Regions from separate parts of the Priestia sp. 53B2 genome, predicted to be linked through region 2. Evidence: riboswitches for the same ligand, from Rfam matches in the RefSeq annotation. Region 2 holds a riboswitch; each other region holds the start of a gene.

Evidence for each region. A riboswitch is a leader RNA that binds a small molecule or an ion and turns the genes downstream of it on or off. The one in region 2 is predicted to bind S-adenosylmethionine.
Region 1: another riboswitch for S-adenosylmethionine. It lies ahead of metK (methionine adenosyltransferase); the one in region 2 lies ahead of mtnW (2,3-diketo-5-methylthiopentyl-1-phosphate enolase).
Region 3: another riboswitch for S-adenosylmethionine. It lies ahead of ACN6NE_RS29795 (5-methyltetrahydropteroyltriglutamate--homocysteine S-methyltransferase); the one in region 2 lies ahead of mtnW (2,3-diketo-5-methylthiopentyl-1-phosphate enolase).
Region 4: another riboswitch for S-adenosylmethionine. It lies ahead of ACN6NE_RS22515 (Na+/H+ antiporter NhaC family protein); the one in region 2 lies ahead of mtnW (2,3-diketo-5-methylthiopentyl-1-phosphate enolase).

The regions. Positions count from the first base shown of each region.
Region 1 is NZ_JBLZXA010000008.1:1,078,459-1,083,372, reverse strand. Features, by position in the region: gene ACN6NE_RS08915 (alpha/beta hydrolase family protein) at 1-142, shown strand, start outside; gene ACN6NE_RS08910 (DUF2584 domain-containing protein) at 197-439, shown strand; gene pckA (phosphoenolpyruvate carboxykinase (ATP)) at 474-2,063, opposite strand; SAM riboswitch class I at 2,438-2,555, shown strand; gene metK (methionine adenosyltransferase) at 2,687-3,889, shown strand; gene ACN6NE_RS08895 (glycosyltransferase family 4 protein) at 3,922-4,914, opposite strand, start outside.
Region 2 is NZ_JBLZXA010000020.1:607,762-612,675, forward strand. Features, by position in the region: gene ACN6NE_RS17210 (carbon-nitrogen family hydrolase) at 78-860, opposite strand; gene ACN6NE_RS17215 (pyridoxal phosphate-dependent aminotransferase) at 973-2,145, shown strand; SAM riboswitch class I at 2,276-2,382, shown strand; gene mtnW (2,3-diketo-5-methylthiopentyl-1-phosphate enolase) at 2,462-3,706, shown strand; gene ACN6NE_RS17225 (2-hydroxy-3-keto-5-methylthiopentenyl-1-phosphate phosphatase) at 3,703-4,368, shown strand; gene ACN6NE_RS17230 (methylthioribulose 1-phosphate dehydratase) at 4,365-4,914, shown strand, end outside.
Region 3 is NZ_JBLZXA010000038.1:139,054-143,967, forward strand. Features, by position in the region: gene ACN6NE_RS29790 (hypothetical protein) at 428-772, shown strand; gene ACN6NE_RS29795 (5-methyltetrahydropteroyltriglutamate--homocysteine S-methyltransferase) at 978-2,105, opposite strand; SAM riboswitch class I at 2,187-2,287, opposite strand; gene ACN6NE_RS29800 (hypothetical protein) at 2,620-2,985, shown strand; gene ACN6NE_RS29805 (FtsK/SpoIIIE domain-containing protein) at 2,998-4,131, shown strand; gene ACN6NE_RS29810 (hypothetical protein) at 4,128-4,823, shown strand.
Region 4 is NZ_JBLZXA010000027.1:390,535-395,448, forward strand. Features, by position in the region: gene ACN6NE_RS22500 (YtoQ family protein) at 1-237, opposite strand, end outside; gene ACN6NE_RS22505 (ABC transporter ATP-binding protein) at 408-1,319, shown strand; gene ACN6NE_RS22510 (ABC transporter permease) at 1,312-2,079, shown strand; SAM riboswitch class I at 2,181-2,287, shown strand; gene ACN6NE_RS22515 (Na+/H+ antiporter NhaC family protein) at 2,373-3,683, shown strand; gene ACN6NE_RS22520 (hypothetical protein) at 3,723-3,851, opposite strand; gene ACN6NE_RS22525 (LacI family DNA-binding transcriptional regulator) at 3,976-4,914, shown strand, end outside.

The sequences.
Region 1 (4,914 bases), on a different contig from region 2:
TTCCTATCAGCTCGAATCTAAACTAAAGAAGTCCAATAAAAAAGTTACCAGCTGGTACTTCGAAAACTTTCCACATGCTTTTCCACCAAAAGAAAACCGAGAAACGGTGAAGAAGTTAACGAAGTGGATGAAAGCGCAATAAAAGATATGCTACGATAGAGAAAACAAGTAGAATAACAGTGAGGAGTGAGAAAAAATGGGGATGCCGCTAGAATTAAATACAATGATTGTGACAAAAGGCAACGAAAAGCGTGTAACGGATAACATTTTTCAAGTTGAGAAAAAAGGATATCGCTTGTATCCGTTAGATATTCCATTAAACATTCATAAAACGAAAAATGGAGAATGTATTGGAACTGCTGTTGTGCGTAAGGTAGAAATGGAGCAGGAAAAAACCATTGTCACATATGAACTGACAAAATTACATTCGACTAACTAAAAAACCGATCGTCTATAAGACGATCGGTTTTTTATTAGACTCTAGGTCCGCCTAATGTTGAAATGTCAGATGCTACATGATTAAAACGCTTGAAATTAGCTTTGAATTTAGCAGCAAGCTCAGTTGCCTTTTGGTTATAAGCTGTTGCATCGTTCCATGCTTTAGAAGGCTGAAGCACTTCATCAGGAACTCCCGGAACATGAGTTGGAATCGATAAACCAAAAATAGCATCTGTTACTGTTTCGGTATTAGCTAGTTCTCCTTCAAGGGCTGCTTGAACCATAGCTCGAGTGTAACTTAACTTCATTCGTTCGCCCACCCCGTATTCACCGCCGGTCCATCCAGTATTTACAAGGTAGACATTTACATTATGTTCATCAATTTTCTTTCCTAGCATTTCTGCATAAGTTGTTGGAGCAAGAGGTAAGAAAGGCTCACCAAAGCATGTAGAGAAAGTAGCCTGTGGCGATGTTACGCCGCGCTCTGTTCCAGCTAACTTACTAGTGTATCCGCTCAGAAAATGGTACATCGCTTGTTCTTTTGTAAGCTTGCTGATTGGAGGCAAGACGCCGAAGGCATCAGCAGTTAAAAAGACAATAGCTGTAGGATGCCCAGCAACGCTTGGCAATACCGTATTATCAATAGAGTCAATTGAATAAGCGGCACGAGTATTCTCTGTTAAACTATTATCATTGTAATCTGCTACTTTCGTATTTTGATTTAACACTACATTTTCCAGTACGGCGCCGAAGCGAATTGCATTGAAAATTTGCGGTTCTTTTTCTTCGGAAAGCTGAATGCACTTCGCGTAGCATCCTCCTTCAATATTAAATACACCAGAGCTTGACCAACCGTGCTCGTCATCTCCGATTAAACGACGGTTTGCATCAGCAGAAAGCGTTGTTTTACCCGTTCCAGATAAACCAAAGAATAATGCAACGTCACCTTCTTCTCCTACGTTAGCAGAACAGTGCATGGATAGAATATTGTTTTGAGGAAGCAAGAAGTTCATCACTGAGAAAATAGATTTTTTCATTTCACCAGCGTATTCAGTTCCTCCAATTAGCACGATGCGTCGCTCTAACGAAAGAATAATGAAGGTTTCAGAATTCGTCCCGTCTGTTTCAGGATCAGCTTTGAACGTTGGAGCTGCTACAATTGTAAACGGCTTCACATCATCATTTGTTTTTTGTTCGGCTGAAGGGCGAATGAATAACTGCTGAGCGAATAGGTTGTGCCATGCAAATTCATTAACTACTTGAATTGGTAACTGATACTTTTTATCAGCTCCAGCATATCCATTAAAAACAAAAAGTTCATCCTGCTTCTTTAAGTGGGTTAAGACTTTTTTGTATAGCGCATCGAATCGCTGAGCAGAAATTGGCTGATTGACAGGTCCCCATTCAACCGTTTTTGAAGACACAGCATCGCTTACAATAAATTTATCTAAAGGAGAGCGACCTGTATATTTTCCGGTTTCGACTGACACAGCACCTGTAGAAGTCAGCGTTCCTTCGCGTCGAGCTAGAATTTTTTCAACAAGTTGTGGAACAGATAATTGGTGTTTTGTTGTTTTTAATTGAAGCAAACCATTTAATTCGATAGACATATCAACAGTACTCATGTGCACTACCTTCCTTTTTTAGCTATTATTTATTCATTAATGTTTGAAATTTATAATTAGTATAACACATTTATTTAATTATTCTATACTATTTAACTAAAAATGTTTGTGTATTATAAAAAAATGTACGTTATACCTATTTTAGACACATGTATATGTGCTAGGAGCGAAAAAAGTGAAGCTGTTTTAAGTGAAAGCCTCATTTTGATCTGTCTTATTAACTAAACTTAGTGATGATTCTTAATAAGATGTACTATTTCGGAATTTGAGTATGTTACATTAAAACAGATTCAAACATAAAGAGATGATTTCCATTTGAATGTTGTTGACAGTGAAGCGCTTTTTCATGTATTATATGTCCTTGAACGGATACTCTCTTATCCCGAGCTGGTGGAGGGACAGGCCCTATGAAACCCAGCAACCATCGTCATTTTTTTGTGTAGACGATAAGGTGCTAACCTGATGCAAGGGCACAACCTTGATCGATAAGAGTGAAAGGCTTATGTAGAATTTGATACCTTTCCTCGATACAAGGAAAGGTTTTTTATATTTTTTAACGTGTAATGAAAATAAGGGAATGAGTACCGTATCACAATGTATCGTATTTATAAGGAGGAAAACTGATGTCAACACAACGTCGTCTGTTCACGTCAGAATCTGTTACAGAGGGACATCCCGATAAAATTTGTGACCAAATTTCTGACTCAATTCTTGATGCTATCCTAGCAAAGGATCCAAATGCTCGTGTTGCTTGTGAAACAAGCGTAACAACTGGTTTAGTTTTAGTAAGTGGTGAAATTACAACTTCTACTTACGTGGATATTCCTAAAACAGTTCGTGAAACAATTAAAGGAATTGGCTATACTCGTGCAAAATACGGATTTGATGCTGAAACTTGTGCAGTATTAACATCTATCGACGAGCAGTCAGCTGATATCGCTGCTGGTGTAGACCAAGCGTTAGAAGCACGTGAAGGTCAAATGTCAGATGAAGAAATCGAAGCAATCGGAGCTGGAGACCAAGGGTTAATGTTTGGTTATGCATGTAACGAAACAAAAGAATTAATGCCTCTTCCAATTTCATTAGCTCATAAACTTGCTCGCCGTCTAACAGAAGTACGTAAAGAAGAAATTCTTCCTTACCTTCGCCCGGATGGTAAAACACAAGTAACGGTTGAATATGATGAAAACAACAAACCTGTTCGCATCGATACAATTGTTATTTCAACTCAGCATCATCCAGAAGTAACGTTAGAGCAAATTCAACGTAACTTAAAAGAATATGTTATTAATCCAGTTGTTCCAAACGAGTTAATTGATGAAAATACAAAGTATTTCATTAACCCAACAGGACGTTTCGTAATCGGCGGTCCTCAAGGAGATGCTGGTTTAACTGGTCGTAAAATTATCGTTGATACTTACGGCGGATATGCTCGTCACGGCGGCGGTGCATTCTCTGGTAAGGACGCAACAAAAGTAGACCGTTCAGCAGCTTATGCAGCTCGTTATGTTGCGAAAAATATTGTAGCAGCTGATCTTGCTGATAAATGTGAAGTACAACTAGCATATGCAATTGGTGTTGCACAACCAGTATCTATTTCAATTGATACATTCGGTACAGGAAAAGTTTCTGAAGAAGTACTAGTAGACGTAGTACGCAAAAACTTTGACCTACGTCCAGCAGGCATCATTAAAATGCTTGATTTACGTCGCCCAATTTATAAGCAAACAGCAGCTTACGGCCACTTTGGTCGTACGGATGTGGAGCTTCCTTGGGAGTTCACAGACAAAGCGGAAGTATTAAAAACTCAAGCTTTAGCTAAATAATAAAAAAATCTCCGTGAAAACGGAGATTTTTTTTATGCCCATTGAATACCTTCAGCAGATTTTTCTACGACACCTTCATATTCTGAAAGCAAATGCTGAAAAATGGCGTCCCATGATTGAGTAAGAGCATAGTGTCTCGCTGCATGGCCAAAGTGAAGCCGCTGGTGCAAATCATCGAGTAAACCTGTAATAGCCGAACTGAATTCTTCTAAGGAGTGAGGTTTGCAAAGGTAGCCGTTTCGCCCGTGCTGAACCATCTGTTTAACTCCTCCTGCATTTGCTGCCACTACAGGAGTTCCAGAAGCAAGAGACTCCAGTACAACATTTCCGAAGGTTTCTGTTTCTGAAGGAAAAACAAACAAATCAGATGATGAATAGATATGAGCAAGTTGCTTACCTTCAAGGAAGCCTGTAAATGTCATATGCTCAGATGCTTGCTGCTGCATTTGTTCTTTTAAAGGGCCGTCTCCCACAATAACCCAGTGAATTTGATGGCGGATATGATCCGGTAGAGATCGTGCGATTTTTATTAAAAAATCAGCGTTCTTTTCTTTAGCTAATCTTCCTACATACGTTAAAATGTAGGGCTTTTTAATATTATATTTAATACGAATATCAAAGCGGTCATAGTGGGGATGAAATAATTTATGATTTACTCCTCGCGACCAAATAGATACGTTGTGAAACCCTTGTTCTTCTAGCTGCTGTTTGGTCACTTCAGAGGGAGCGAATATTTTTTGTACAGGTTTATAAAACCATTTCATATATTTTTGCAGTGGTACACGCATTTTTTCAAGTTCATAGTGAGATAAATAATCATCAAAATTGGTATGATAAGAGCCGACAAGAGGAACACCTAATCTTTTCCCGTAATAGGAGCCGCAAAGCCCCATTGTAAAAGGAGTGGCCAAATGAATAATAGAAGGATTGAATTCCTGCAGCTGCTTTTTAATTTTTAGAACGTTTGGCAATGAAAAGCGGCTGTTTGGATAAAGGAAAAACGGCATGCTGGGCGAACGGTGAAC
Region 2 (4,914 bases):
CAATTTTGATTTGTTTGAATATTTTATGATATCTGGTGAAAATCGTATCATGCAAAAAAACGGCTGTCAATACATAATTAATAAAATTCTGTACGGCGATCTGTAAAGACAGGAATTTGTTTGCGAATTTCTTTTACAAGTTCCAGGTTAACGTCAGCACTTAAAAGTTCTTCGCTATCGCCAGCTTCAGCGATTATTTCTCCCCACGGATCGATGACTAAGGAATGTCCGGCAAATGTGTTATTAGGATCTTGGCCTACACGATTACACGCGATTACATAGCATTGATTTTCGATTGCACGGCTAATGAGCAGGGCTTTCCAGTGAGCAAGTCTTGGAGCCGGCCACTGAGCGACAACAAACAAGACTTCTGCTCCGCTGCTAGTATGAACCCGAATCCATTCTGGGAAACGAATATCGTAACAAATAACTCCTGCGCACAGTGACTGTTCAAGTGTAAAAAGATTTTTTGCTGTTCCTGCTTCTAAATACAGGTGTTCATCCATTAATTTAAATAAGTGCAGTTTACTGTATTGTGATACTTCACGACCTTTTCGGTCAAAAATATACATCGTATTTGTGACGCCTTGCTCTGTTTTTTTCGCGATCGAACCTGCCACAATATTTACTTCGTTCGTTTTAGCAAACTGAGAGATTAATTGCTTGGCTTGCTGCCCTTCATCATCTGCAATTTCGTCTAGCCGGGTCAAATCATAAGCTGTATCCCATAGCTCAGGAAGTACAAGGATATCAGGGTTTTCTTTCAGGGCTTCCGTCATTTTTTGTTCGATATATTTTCGGTTTTTAGTTGGGTTTCCAAACGCAATATCAAGCTGCAAACACGTAATTTTTACACTCACTTTATCATCCGTCCTTTTTTTAGTAGTTGAAAAAAATGACTTTACAAGTTGAGTATTACAATATATTATTTGTGACTAGAATTTCAAGAATTTTTTGAGAAGGTGTGCGATGATGAAACAATTTGAGCAATCGGAACTATTAAAAAGTTTACCAAAACAATTTTTTGCATCACTTGTAGGCAAGGTAGGAAAAGTAATGGCCCAAGGGCACGACGTTATTAACTTAGGGCAGGGAAATCCTGATCAGCCTACTCCTTCACATATTGTAGAAACACTGCAAAAAGCAAGTGCTAATCCTATGCATCATAAATATTCTCCATTTCGGGGGCACAAGTTTTTAAAAGAGGCCGTTGCGACTTTTTATAAGCGAGAATATGGTGTTGATGTGGATCCTGAAAAAGAAGTAGCTATTTTGTTTGGCGGAAAGGGTGGACTTGTTGAAATTCCGCAGTGCTTATTAAACCCTGGAGATACGGTGCTGGTTCCGGATCCTGGATATCCTGATTACTGGTCTGGAGTAGAGCTTGCAAAAGCCAAGATGGAAGTGATGCCGCTCACGGCTGAAAATCATTTTCTACCCGTATACGAAGAGATAAGTGAAAGTGCTAAAGAACAGGCAAAGCTCATGTTTTTAAACTATCCGAATAATCCTACTGGTGCAGTGGCAACGGCAGAATTTTTTGAAGACACCGTGGCATTTGCTGCCAAGCACGATATTTGTGTGGTACACGACTTTGCATACGGAGCAATTGGATTTGATGGTAAAAAGCCAATCAGCTTTTTACAGACTCCTGGTGCAAAAGAGACGGGAATTGAAATTTATACTCTTTCTAAAACGTATAACATGGCGGGATGGCGAGTTGGATTTGCTGTAGGAAATGAAAGTGTAGTAGAAGCTATTAATCTTCTTCAAGATCATATGTATGTCAGTCTCTTTGGGGCGGTTCAAGAGGCAGCAGCCGCAGCTCTGTTGGAACCTCAACAATGTGTGAATGATTTAGTTAAGCGCTATGAATCTAGACGCAATACCTTTATTCAAGGGCTTCGAGAAATTGGTTGGGATGTTACATCTCCAGCGGGTTCCTTTTTTGCATGGCTAAAAGTTCCTGAAGGATATACTTCTGAACAGTTTTCAGATTTACTTCTTGAAAAAGCCCACGTTGTAGTGGCGCCTGGAGTAGGCTTTGGAACATATGGTGAAGGCTATGTGCGCGTAGGACTGCTGACGGATGAAGAGCGCATGAGAGAAGCTGTATCTCGAATAAAAAAATTAAATTTATTTTAAAAACGCATTGACAATCCTTTTTGAGTTGGCTTAATATGTAAGAAGTTAACGAGATTAATAACCGATAAATCCTAGCGGTATTTTTTATTTAGTATATAATCTACGAATTCAATTTAAATAAATAGCAACTTTCTTATTAAGAGTAGGTGGAGGGACTAGCCCGATGAAGCCCGGCAACCGACTTAACGCATGTTAAGCACGGTGCTAATTCTTGCAGCAGCAGCTGAGAGATAAGAAGAGCAACGAAAGCCTCTTCTTAATTACAGAAGAGGTTTTTTTATTAACGATATTAAACAGCAAGGGAGTTTTTAGCATAATGAGCGAAATCGTTGCAAGCTACTTACTACATGATAATAAAGGAAATTTTCATAAAAAAGCGGAAGGAATCGCTTTAGGACTAACCGTCGGCTCATGGACAGATCTGCCGCTTTTAGATCAACAGCAGCTTCAAAAGCATAAAGGGCGCGTCGTGTCCGTAACTGAGCTTCAAGATTGCGAACGTGTAAACGGCTATTTAGGCGGAGAAATTAAGCAGGCTATTGTCAAAATTGCTTATCCAACTGCCAACTTTTCAAGAGATTTACCGGCTATTTTAGTTACGGTTTTTGGAAAACTATCGCTTGATGGAAAAGTGAAATTATTAGACTTGGATTTTCCTGATGAATTATTAGCTGAATTCCCAGGACCGCGCTTTGGAATAGAAGGTATCCGAGAGAAACTAGGCGTTTATGACCGTCCGCTTGTGATGAGTATTTTTAAAGGCGTGATTGGAAGAGATATGACGTACTTAACAACTCAGCTGCGTGAGCAAGCGCTTGGCGGAGTGGATTTGGTTAAAGACGACGAGATTTTGTTTGATAGTGAACGAACACCTTTTGAAGCTCGCGTTACAGAAGGAAAAAAAGTACTGAATGAAGTATACGAAAAAACGGGACACCGCACGCTGTATGCTGTTAATTTAACGGGACGAACGTTTGAATTAAAAGAAAAAGCGAGAAAAGCAGCTGAGCTAGGAGCCGATGCTCTTTTATTCAACGTATTTGCTTACGGGTTAGACGTACTGCAGGGACTTCGAGAAGATGATGAAATTAACTTGCCGATTATGGCACACCCAGCTGTTAGCGGAGCGCTTACGCCATCAGAGTTTTACGGTTTTTCAAATTCATTACTGCTTGGAAAGCTATTGCGTTTAGCCGGAGCAGATTTCTCACTGTTTCCATCACCATACGGAAGCGTAGCGCTTTCTCTTGAAGATACGACAGGCATTGCCTACGAATTAACGCGTCCTGTATACAAGTATAAGCAATCTTTCCCGGTTCCTTCAGCAGGAATTCATCCTGGAATGGTACCGCAGCTTGTGAAGGACTTTGGAATCGACAGCATTATTAATGCAGGAGGCGGAGTTCACGGTCATCCAGACGGAGCTATCGGAGGAGGAAAAGCATTCCGTGCGGCGATAGATGCAGTACTCTCTCATCAAACATTAGCCGAAAAAGCTGAAGAATCAAAAGAGTTGCAAAAAGCTTTGCAACTATGGGGAACAGTAGAGGTGAAAGCATGACATCGTTAAAAATCTTTTGTGACTTTGATGGAACAATTACAAATAGCGATAACATTATTGCTATTATGAAACAATTTGCTCCTCCGGAGTGGGAAAGTATTAAAGACGACGTGTTGGCACAGCGCGTTTCCATTCAAGAAGGAGTAGGGCAAATGTTTGCCTTGCTCCCCGTGGAATTAAAGGAAGATATTATTTCTTATATTTTAGAGACGTCTGCTATTCGAGATGGATTTGATGATTTTATTGCCTATACAAAAGAGCACCATATTCCGCTTTATATTGTAAGCGGAGGAATTGACTTTTTTGTAAAACCACTTTTGGGAAATCGAGTTGCAGAGGAAATGCTCTACTGCAACGGATCTGATTTTTCCGGTGAGCATATTTCCATTACGTGGCCTCATACATGTGATAAACAGTGTACAAATGACTGCGGCTGCTGTAAGCCAACGATTATTCGCCATCTTGCAGATGAAAGAGATCATACGGTTGTTATTGGCGATTCAATTACGGATTTGCAGGCTGCCAAATTAGCTGATACGGTCATTGCACGTGACTTTTTAATTAAAAAATGCGAAGAGCTATCTCTACCGTATCGTCCTTTTTCTACTTTTTATGATGTGATTCATCATTTACAAGAATTAACAGAAGAGGTGAAAGCATGAGTATCATGGCTCAGCAACGATTGCATGAGCTTGCGGATATAAAAGATGAGTTGGCAGAGCGCGATTGGTTCTTTGGTACAAGCGGAAACTTAGCAATTAAAGTGGACCAAAACCCGACAACTTTCTTTGTATCAGCAAGTGGAAAAGACAAAAGAAAACGTACAAATGAAGATTTTTTATTAGTTGATCGATACGGAAAGCCTGCAGAAGACACGCATTTAAAGCCTTCTGCTGAAACGCTTTTACACGTTAAGATTTACGATTTAACGAATGCTGGGTGCAGTCTTCATGTACATACAATCGACAACAACGTGATCTCTGAACTGTACGGAGATGAAGGCGTTATTTCATTCAAAGGTCAAGAAATTATTAAGGCGCTAGGTATTTGGGAAGAAGATGCGGAAATTACTGTTCCGATTATTCCGAATTACGCAGATATTCCGACACTAGCAGAAGAGTTTTCTCACCATATAAAAGGCGATCAAGGCGCAATTTTGATTCGTAACCACGGGATTACGGTATGGGGGAAAAATGCATTTGAAACAA
Region 3 (4,914 bases), on a different contig from region 2:
AAAATAGATTGAATATTTTTACTTATAAAGGTGTAAAAAGTCATGTTATATATGAGAATTAGTAGTAAAATGGAGGTAAATAGTAATGAAATGTACTATTTTAGGAATTTTAGTAGATTGACATTTTAAAATGACCTTATCTTTTTATCTCTAAGATACAGAAACATTAGTTTCAAACAGTCATTCTTAGCTTTTTTTTATATTGAGACCGAAACTCAGAACAAAGAGTTGTTTGCCTTTCTCAAATGATTGCACTAATAGATGATAAGGAATCAACGATGGTCAAATAGAGAGAGAGGGGTAGTGGTGATGGAAAAGTAGCAAGAAACGCATTTATGCATTTGATGTATACCTAGGCAGGCACAGTGAACCGCAGGACAACTATAATTTAACTTATTTTAGAAGTCCTATAAAAGGAGGAATGCACATGGAAAAAGAGCTCATATTTAAGCCTTATATGTTGCTATTTGAAATTGAAATAACAATAGTAAGTATCATCGAACACGAGATGATTACACAATATGGACCATTATGGCGACAACTTTTTTTTGTTAAGTGTGGAACTGACCTATATGACAATCTCCCATTACTATTCAGATTGAACCCCCTTCAAACTATCTTCACTGATCATGAATTACATGACTTATGTATATTAACAGATATTAAAAATACTCTAGTACAACTTTTACCCATTTCTCAAGATGACGTGAATCACCTTATTAGTGTCTTGCAGCACTTAAACCAGAAGAAAACTCTCTTATTATTTATCTAATTATATTCAGTAATGGGTTATTAAGAAGATCTTGTACCTAATAGAGGAACAAGTTTTTCAATGTGAGCGTATCGAATTAGAACGTGTGATATAGGAAGAATGGATATCCATTCTTCCTTTTTCCGTTTATAAGATTCGCCTGTTTATCGTATTTCAACACATCTAGAATGCTGCTTATATAAAATTAAGAAACAAATCTCCCTTTTTAGTTAACTCCCCAGACATCTTGAGCAATTTTAATTATGTGACTAATTTTATTCCATTGTTCCTCTTCTGTTAACACATTTCCTTCTTCTGTACTTGCAAAGCCACATTGAGGACTCAGCGACAAGTTTTCTAGAGGAATATATTCGCTTGCTTCTTTAATTCTTCGCTTAATAATCTCAGCATCTTCTAATGTAGGAAACTTAGATGTTACTAATCCTAATACAACGCTTTGATTATTACGTGTAAAGCTTTTTAATGGTTCAAAATCTCCTGAACGGTTATCATCATATTCAAGGAAAAGCCCATCTACATGTAAGTTAGCAAAGATTGCATCGGATATAGTATCGTATCCACCACTTGTGATATACGTAGATCTAAAATTTCCGCGACAAATATGCATAGTAATGAGCATATCTTCAGGCTTTTTAGAAATAGCATCATTTAAGCAACTTACTCGCGTATCAATAATGTCCTTTACGTTCATACCAAGCTTCTCAACAACCGCATTGATACGTTCTTCAGAGACAAAATCAATCCAGGAAGTATCATCTAATTGTAGGTAACGGCAGCCTGCATCATAAAAAGCTTGAATGGCTTTTTGATAAGCAGCTACAGTATCATGATAAAATTGATCTCTGTTCCCCTTGTAATATGTATCTTCTTGAACTCGAGTAAATAACATATTTGGACTTGGGATAGAGAATTTAGCAACTTGGCTTCCATCACCATACTGTTCGACAGCTTTTTTTAAGAACGTGAAGTGTTCCAGCATATAATGTTGATTGAAGTCTACTTTACCTACTACCTTAATCGCTTTATTTTTTGTTTTTGCGCCTTTGAATTGGCTAATATATTCTGTCTCAAACTCCTCTACGCCTTCTAATCCTGATAAGAAGTCCAAATGCCACCATGAGCGTCTAAATTCACCATCAGTGATGGATTTAAGCCCCACCTCAATTTGTTTCTGGACAAGTTTTTCAATTTCTTTGTCCTCTATAGATTTTAAATCGGCCTTATTGATTCTTGCATTCGCATACGCTTCTCTTGCTTCTTTAAGGGGAGCTGTTCTTAAAAAGCTGCCTACGTGATCAGCTTTAAATGGAGCTTTCACTAATGTCTTTGTCATGGTTTTGTTTCCTTCTTTCTTTTCAAAATAAAAAACCTCTTCTTACAAATAAGAAGAGGTTAATAATCGTTATGAGCGCTCTTCTTATCTTCAAGCAAATTGCTACTGGAATTGGCACAGTACTTTAACAGTCTGTTGCCGAGGCTTCCAAGGGCCAGTCCCTCCACCTCTCGAGATAAGAATATTCAATTTAATTAAAATTTAATTAACTAGAAAAAAGGTTACACCTGTTTTCTTAGCTTGTCAACAAAATTTTGAAAAATCAGAAACAACACACCTCTTATTCCATTACTTACTCATTACCTAATGCAGTAAGGGTTCTTCTTTATTTTTTGTTTGGACAGGCAAGCTTACTGCAGTAGTTACATAGTATCTAAAGAATTACGACTCCACTACTTAATCAGTATCTAGTTCAGTAACGTTACTGCGTTAATACAAGCTGTATACGCCTAGTGAAGCCCTTCGTGGAATCTGTAAGGGAGCTGAGCCGAAGAGGCGAAGGGGGCGACCGGATGTGTTGAGCCGAAACAATTCATACCTGAAAGGCAAAAAATTAAAAAGAATGAAAGAAGGTACCAACATGAGAAAAACACAAAGGTTTTCTTTTCGAAAGATCTTTCCTTTAATCCTCAAATCATCTCTTACGAGACCTCGTCCTTTCAGGGCTTATTCCTTTGTTCCTTTTAGTCCACTCGCCATGCTTGACCCCACTATTCTAACCATAGGAGGTATTATCTTAGGAATTGCCATCATCGAACGAATATTAGAGAGATGGGGTGTTATTGATCTTGTGGATCAGTTTGGAAAAATCATGCGATTTATCCTGCCTGTCACCTTCTATAGCGCCTTAATTTACTTTTTTGCGACTTTTATATTCTAAGGAGGAATGTGTATGTTTGAGAAACTAAAATTGCGTGGTCAATTGATTAAAGCGTTTCGTACGGCAGAGATTTATCGCGTGGTGAAACATGGAGACCGAACCTCTTATCTCTTTCCTAAAATTCATCAGATTGATCACCATCATACGTACACTCGGTACGCTTTTTCTTTATTGAATGGCATTGATCCTGAGCTTTTACACAAAAAAAAATGGGCCTTACGACAAGTATTAGGCAGCAACATTGAGATAAATGGCAGCTTAAAGAATTTTAGCATTACCGTTCATCACAAAAACTTACCTAAGATGCTCAATTATAGGTATGAAGTCGTTCATCCTCATATTGAGAAAATGGAGCTTCCTGTATGCATTGGTCAAGATATTTATGGAAACCCCGTTTCATGGGATTTTGCGGATTTGGAAACCTTACTGATTTCTGGCGAAATTGGAGCTGGAAAAAGCAGTCTGATGCGGGTCATCCTCACAACATGGGTGAAATATGCCTCTCCTGAAGACTTGCGTTTGGTGTTAGTAGATTTGAAACGAGCTGATTTAGGGCTTTTTCATGGCATTGAACATGTGGATGCGCTTTGTTTTGAGGCAAAGGACATGAGAAAACCTTTTGCCTTATTACGAGCTGAAATGTACAGAAGAGGCGATTTATTGTTAGAGCATGGCGTAACACATATAAGCAGGCTTCCATTTAAGCTGCCTCGTATCGTTGTGGTAATTGATGAAATGTCCATAGTGAAGAGAGAGACGGATCTTGTGGAGATGATTCAACAGTTTGCCAGCCAAGGCCGTGCTCTAGGTGTTCATACGATTATTGCCATGCAGCGTCCTGATGCTGATTTATTGAATTCAGCACTCAAAGCAAACTTACGGGTTCGGATCTCTGGAAGACAGGCCGATGCGATAAATGCGAAAGTTGCCGGAGTCATCGGTGCCGAAGAAATCGATGCTGCAGCCAGGGGGCGCATGAAAATTAAGATTGATGAGGTCAAAGAGTTTCAAGCCTTTTTCTTAGATGAAGGTGCTTGTAAGGAAATACTCTCTTCTTATAAAACGCTTGTGAAAGATCCCGAACCAGAACTCGAAGTTACATCACAATCCATCTTTGGTTTATTAGAGAAGGAGGAGCAGCGATGAGTTTCCATTTATCTCAACGTGATAAAGACATCATAGCGTTTATCAATCAATTTAGAGCCGTGGATCGAGACTCATTAGTTGACCTGTTCTTTAAACAGCTTAAATCGCCCGTAAATGCGTGTAATAGTGTGATGGTACGTTTATATCGGTTAGGACTCATTGAACGCACCCAGCAGTATTCTCCTACGGTCTACTTACCTGTAGATGCCAAAATTAAAAAGAACTCTCAAAAAATATTACATTTCCTTTCTATCTTGGATGTCTATAAACAAATGTGTACGTATAGCACACCTAAACAGGTCATTGTCGAAGATAAGCCCACCGGACGAAAAGGAGGGATTGAACCGGATCTGTTTTGTATTTTTAAAGGGTCTCCTTTTTGGATTGAAATACAACGCAATCAGTATACTGAGCAGAAAATGCAAGCGAAGATTAACCTCTATGAAGAGTTTTTCTTTTCGGATGAATGGAAGGCATTGCATTGGCAGCCAGAGGGTCGATCGTCCATTTTCCCTTCAGTCATGTTGATTACACCTGTTCGGTATGCGGTGTCTTCAGAACATATCCGCATTTTACAGGTAGCAAGCATTCATGAATTAATGGAGAAGTATAAAAGTTCTGGGAAACACCAAAAAGAAGGAAGACCAAGAACCCCAGCGTCGTCTGGTGGAATTAAAATTAATCTTACGTAATGACGGACAACATAAAAAGCTGCCTCAACACAGGGAATGAGACAGCTTTCTTACTTTCACACTCGTTGAGATGTGAAAATTATAAAAACTA
Region 4 (4,914 bases), on a different contig from region 2:
ATCAGATTTTTTAAGGAGCACCTGCGTGCGTAAATTATTAATTTGAGAAGCAGCTTCATCTTTTAAGACAGCGTTAGGCTGTTTTCCTAAAATTTCTTCTCCAATGTTGTCGGAGCGGTCATGGTCTGTCATGGGACCGACAAAGGTAAGGGGAAGGTTTAATTGTTCTGCTTGGTTTTTAATTTCGTCTCGCCAGTTATCGTGAATCTGCCCGGCAAGGTATACGGTTAAGTTCATTATGTAGAAGTCCTCCTCTAACTAAAGTTTGTTTTATTTTATCAAATGTAAGCGGATAATACGAATGATTTGAATGGGCTACTTTTCCAAAAATAAGGTTATAGTAGACAAATAGTTAAAAAAGAGAAACAATAGAAGGCGTATTGCTAATTAAAGAAAGGATGTACATGATGACAGAAACAGTGCTACAAGTAGATCATGTCAGTAAAGTAATTGGGAAGAAAACCATTTTGCATGATGTATCCTTATCGGTTGAGCGCGGTGAGATTTTCGGATTGCTTGGTCCAAATGGTTCTGGAAAGACAACGCTAATTCGTACCGTCGTAGGACTCATTAAAGAAACAAAGGGAACGATTACCGTCAATGGGTTTCCTTTAAAAGAACAGTTTACATCAGCTATGAAATCAATTGGAGCGATTATTGAAAATCCTGAGTTTTATGATTATCTGACGGGCTATCAAAATTTAAAACATTTTGCGAATATGCATGAAGGGATCACATCAGAACGCTTGGATGAAGTGATTGCTTTAGTAAAGCTTGAAAACAGCATTCATGCAAAAGTGAAGACGTATTCTCTTGGGATGAGACAGCGTTTAGGAGTAGCTCAAGCTATTTTACATAAGCCTGCATTGCTTTTACTAGACGAACCAACAAATGGTCTAGACCCAGCGGGAATGAGAGAATTTCGTATATATTTACAAACGCTTTGTACAGAAGAAGGAATTTCAATCTTAATCGCGAGCCACTTATTAAAAGAGGTAGAAGCATTATGTGACCGCGTTGGCATTATTCAAGACGGTGAGTTAAAAACCATTCAAGATCTATCTCCAAATCGTCAAGACCAAGGAATGTACGTAGAATTTGAGGTATCTGACGCGCAAAAAGCAGCGGATCTTTTATCACAAGAATTTGAAGTAACGATGAGATCACATATTATCGACGTGGCGATTGTAAAAGAACAAATTCCAGCTGTAAATAGAAAATTAGTGGACAGCGATATTTTAGTCTACCGAATTACCCCTGTGTATGAGACGCTTGAAGATTCGTTTATGTCCGTTACGGAAGGAGAGCACCATGCTTAAGCTAATTCAAAATGAACATATGAAATGGTTTCACAAAAGAAGTACAAAAGTCACGTTTATTACAATCGGTATTTTAACTCTTTGTATGGCTCTATTAATGAAAAAAGTAGCAAACAGTGCAGGAACAGAAGACAACATTTTGAACTTTCTGTCATTTAGTTCAGGTATGCTGATTCTTGTTCAATTTTTTGCTCTTGCTGTTGGAGGGTCAATGGTTGCAAAAGAGTTTGAAGCAGGTACCATTAAACTTCTGTTAATTCGCCCGGCTAGACGTTCAACGATTTTAACGTCCAAGTACATAACGCTCATTTTAATTAGCTTGTATTACTTACTGAGCTATTTGCTTTTTTCGTTTGTATGGGGAGCATTGTTCTTTGGATTTACCAGTCTAGAAGGAGATGCGCAGCTGCTTAAAAACATTACGCTTACGTATGACAGTGCGTATATGGAAACTTTTATGATGATGACGTTCGCATTCATGCTGTCGTCTTTATTTAGAAACAGCGCGCTTGCTTCCAGTCTGGCTATTGTCGTAAGTATCGGCGCGAAAGCTGTAACAGGACTAGTATCAGAGCTAGGTTTATGGTGGGGGAAATTTTTATTATTTGCCAACACGAACTTTGTGCAGTATATGGAGGGAATGAAGACGATGTTTGACGGCATGACGATTCCATTTTCAATCTTCATCTTAGTCGCGCATTTTGTCTTCTTTATAGGCGTGGCATGGGCAGCGTTTTTGAAACGAGACGTAGCTAATTGATGTGAGAATTTTCGCACTATATATTTTTCTAAAATAGCATTTGACAATTAAATAAAAAGAGATTACAGTAGTGAAAGACTATTTTTAAAACAACTATAAACTTCTTATCAAGAGAGACGGAGGGACTGGCCCTATGATGTCTCGGCAACTGGCTGTACGCAGTGCGGTGCCAAATCCAGCAGACGATGTTTCGTTTGGAAGATGAGAAGGGTAATCTTATGATACAAATAAGAGACCTCTTCTTATCAATAAGAAGAGGTCTTTTTTTATTACGTAAACAAGAGGTGTTAAGAATGGAACAACAAAAAGGAAACGGCTGGGCGCTGTTACCGCTGGGCGTCTTTTTAGTCCTGTTTGTCGGATCAGGAATTATAACGGGAGATTTTTATAAGCTGCCTGTCTTAGTAGCCATTATCATTGCAGCCATTGTGGCGCTGGCTATGAATCGCAAAGATTCACTTAATGTAAAAGTGGAACGTTTTGCTAAAGGAGCAGGGCATCCTGATATCATTATTATGGTGCTTATTTTTATTTTAGCAGGTGCTTTTTCAGAAGTCGCTAAAGGTATGGGAGCTGTTGATTCAACGGTAAACTTAGCGCTGTCTGTGCTTCCGCAAAGCTTAGTGGTAGTCGGAATCTTCGTTATTGGCGCATTCATTTCAATTTCGATGGGAACGTCAATGGGAACAATCGCTGCGCTAGGGCCTATCGCTGTAGGAATCAGTGAGCAAGCGCATGTATCCATTACGTTAGCAATTGCTGCCGTTATTGGTGGTGCAATGTTTGGAGATAATTTATCTATAATCTCTGATACGACCATTGCAGCAGTTCGTACGCAAAAAACAAATATGTCAGATAAATTAAAAGTAAACTTTTTTATTGTCCTTCCTGCAGCGATTGTTACGGTGATTCTATTGCTTGTCATGACGATCGGCAACACGTCTTCAGTAGAAATCAAAGATTTCAGCTGGTTTAAAATCTTGCCATATATCGGCGTACTAGTGGCTGCCATATTTGGTGCAAACGTATTAAGCATTTTAACTGGAGGAATTGTATTAGCCGGCGTAATCGGATTGGCTGATGGAAGCTACACGCTTTCTTCTCTTGCCAAAACTGTGACAGAAGGTATTGGCGGAATGTCGGAGTTAATTATTTTATCTCTATTAATTGGTGGAATGGTTGAGCTTATTCGCTATAACGGCGGTATTCAGTTCTTATTGAATTTATTAACACGACGTATTCAAACAAAAAAAGGTGGAGAATTCAGCATCGCCGGATTGGTAAGTTTAACAAATTTGGCCACGGCTAATAACACGATTTCAATTATTACGGCAGGTCCGTTAGCAAAAGAAATCTCTGATAAGTATTCAATTGATAATCGGAAATCAGCCAGTCTGCTTGACTTGTTTTCATGCAGCGTTCAAGGGCTTATCCCTTACGGCGCACAAATGCTTCTCGCAGCAGGATTTGCTAAAGTTTCACCGATTGAGATTATTCCATTTACATTCTATCCAATGTTAACAGCGGTTTGCGGGATCATTGCGATTGTAATTGGATTTCCTCGTTTAAATAAAAAGTCAAAATCATCTAAAGAAGCTGCGTAATATCAAACCCTTAAAAAGAATGTTCTTTTTAAGGGTTTTTTACTGTTTGAAAAAATCATTCGGCTTTTCTTCATCTAACTCCTTCCAAAGCGTCTCATTTTGTTTAAGTGCATAAGCCGCTCCTCCAATTTCAATTCCGCATAATAAAATGAATAATAAAATACCCATGAAATGACCTCCTTAAGTAAATGAATAAAAACACGATGGTAACGGGTTTAGCTTATTGCTGTTTCACTTTATAATGAGAATAAAGTATGAAACGCGTTTCAGCGCAAGAGAAAAAGGTGAAAACATGACAAATATCCGAGATATCGCAAAAAAAGCTGGTGTATCTGTTTCGACTGTATCCCGGGTGCTAAATCAGCATCCGTATGTAAAAGAAGAAAAACGCCGGCTGGTAGAGCAGGTTATTCACGAACTTAATTATGAACAAAACATTAATGCCGTTCATTTATCAAAAGGGAAAACAAATATGATTGCCGTCGTCTTGCCTTTTATTAATCATCCGTATTTCAGCCTGCTTTTAGAAGGAGTGGCATCTCAAGCTTTAGAAAAGCAGTATCAGCTTGTTATTTGTCAGACGAACTATGATGTAAAAAAAGAAGAAGAAGCGCTTCATATGCTAAAAACAAAGCAAGTTGATGGAGTGATTATTTGTTCTAGAGCAAGCAGCTGGAGCACGATTGAATATTATCAGCAGTACGGGCCGATAGCCGTGTGCGAAAACGTACAGAATCGTTCTATTCGCTCCGTATACGTTGATCATTATGCAGCTTTTAAGCAGGCGCTCCTGTATTTAAAAGAAAAAGGATATACGGATATTGGCTACTGTATTGGAAGAATGACGGGTACAAATAGCTTGCAGCGGCAACAAGCATACAAAGAATATATAAAAAGAATAAATCAGCCTTATCATTCAGAATGGGTTTTTCAAGGCTGTTTGAACGTGACAGATGGTGAAAAAGTGGTGGAAAAATTAGTGCAGATGAAAAATCGGCCTCAGGCGCTTTTAGTAACAAACGATCAAGTAGCTATCGGAATAAAAGCTCAGTGCGAACAAGCGGGTATTTCAGTTCCTGGTGATTTAGCTATCATTGGTTTTGATAATCATCCGCTTTCTTCTTATTTACAAATCACAACGATCGAACTTCCTCTTAAGGAAATGGGAGAAACGCTTTTTACATTAGTGGGAAGCAAGGCTCCTCAGAAAATTGAGCTCCCTTTTCGGTTT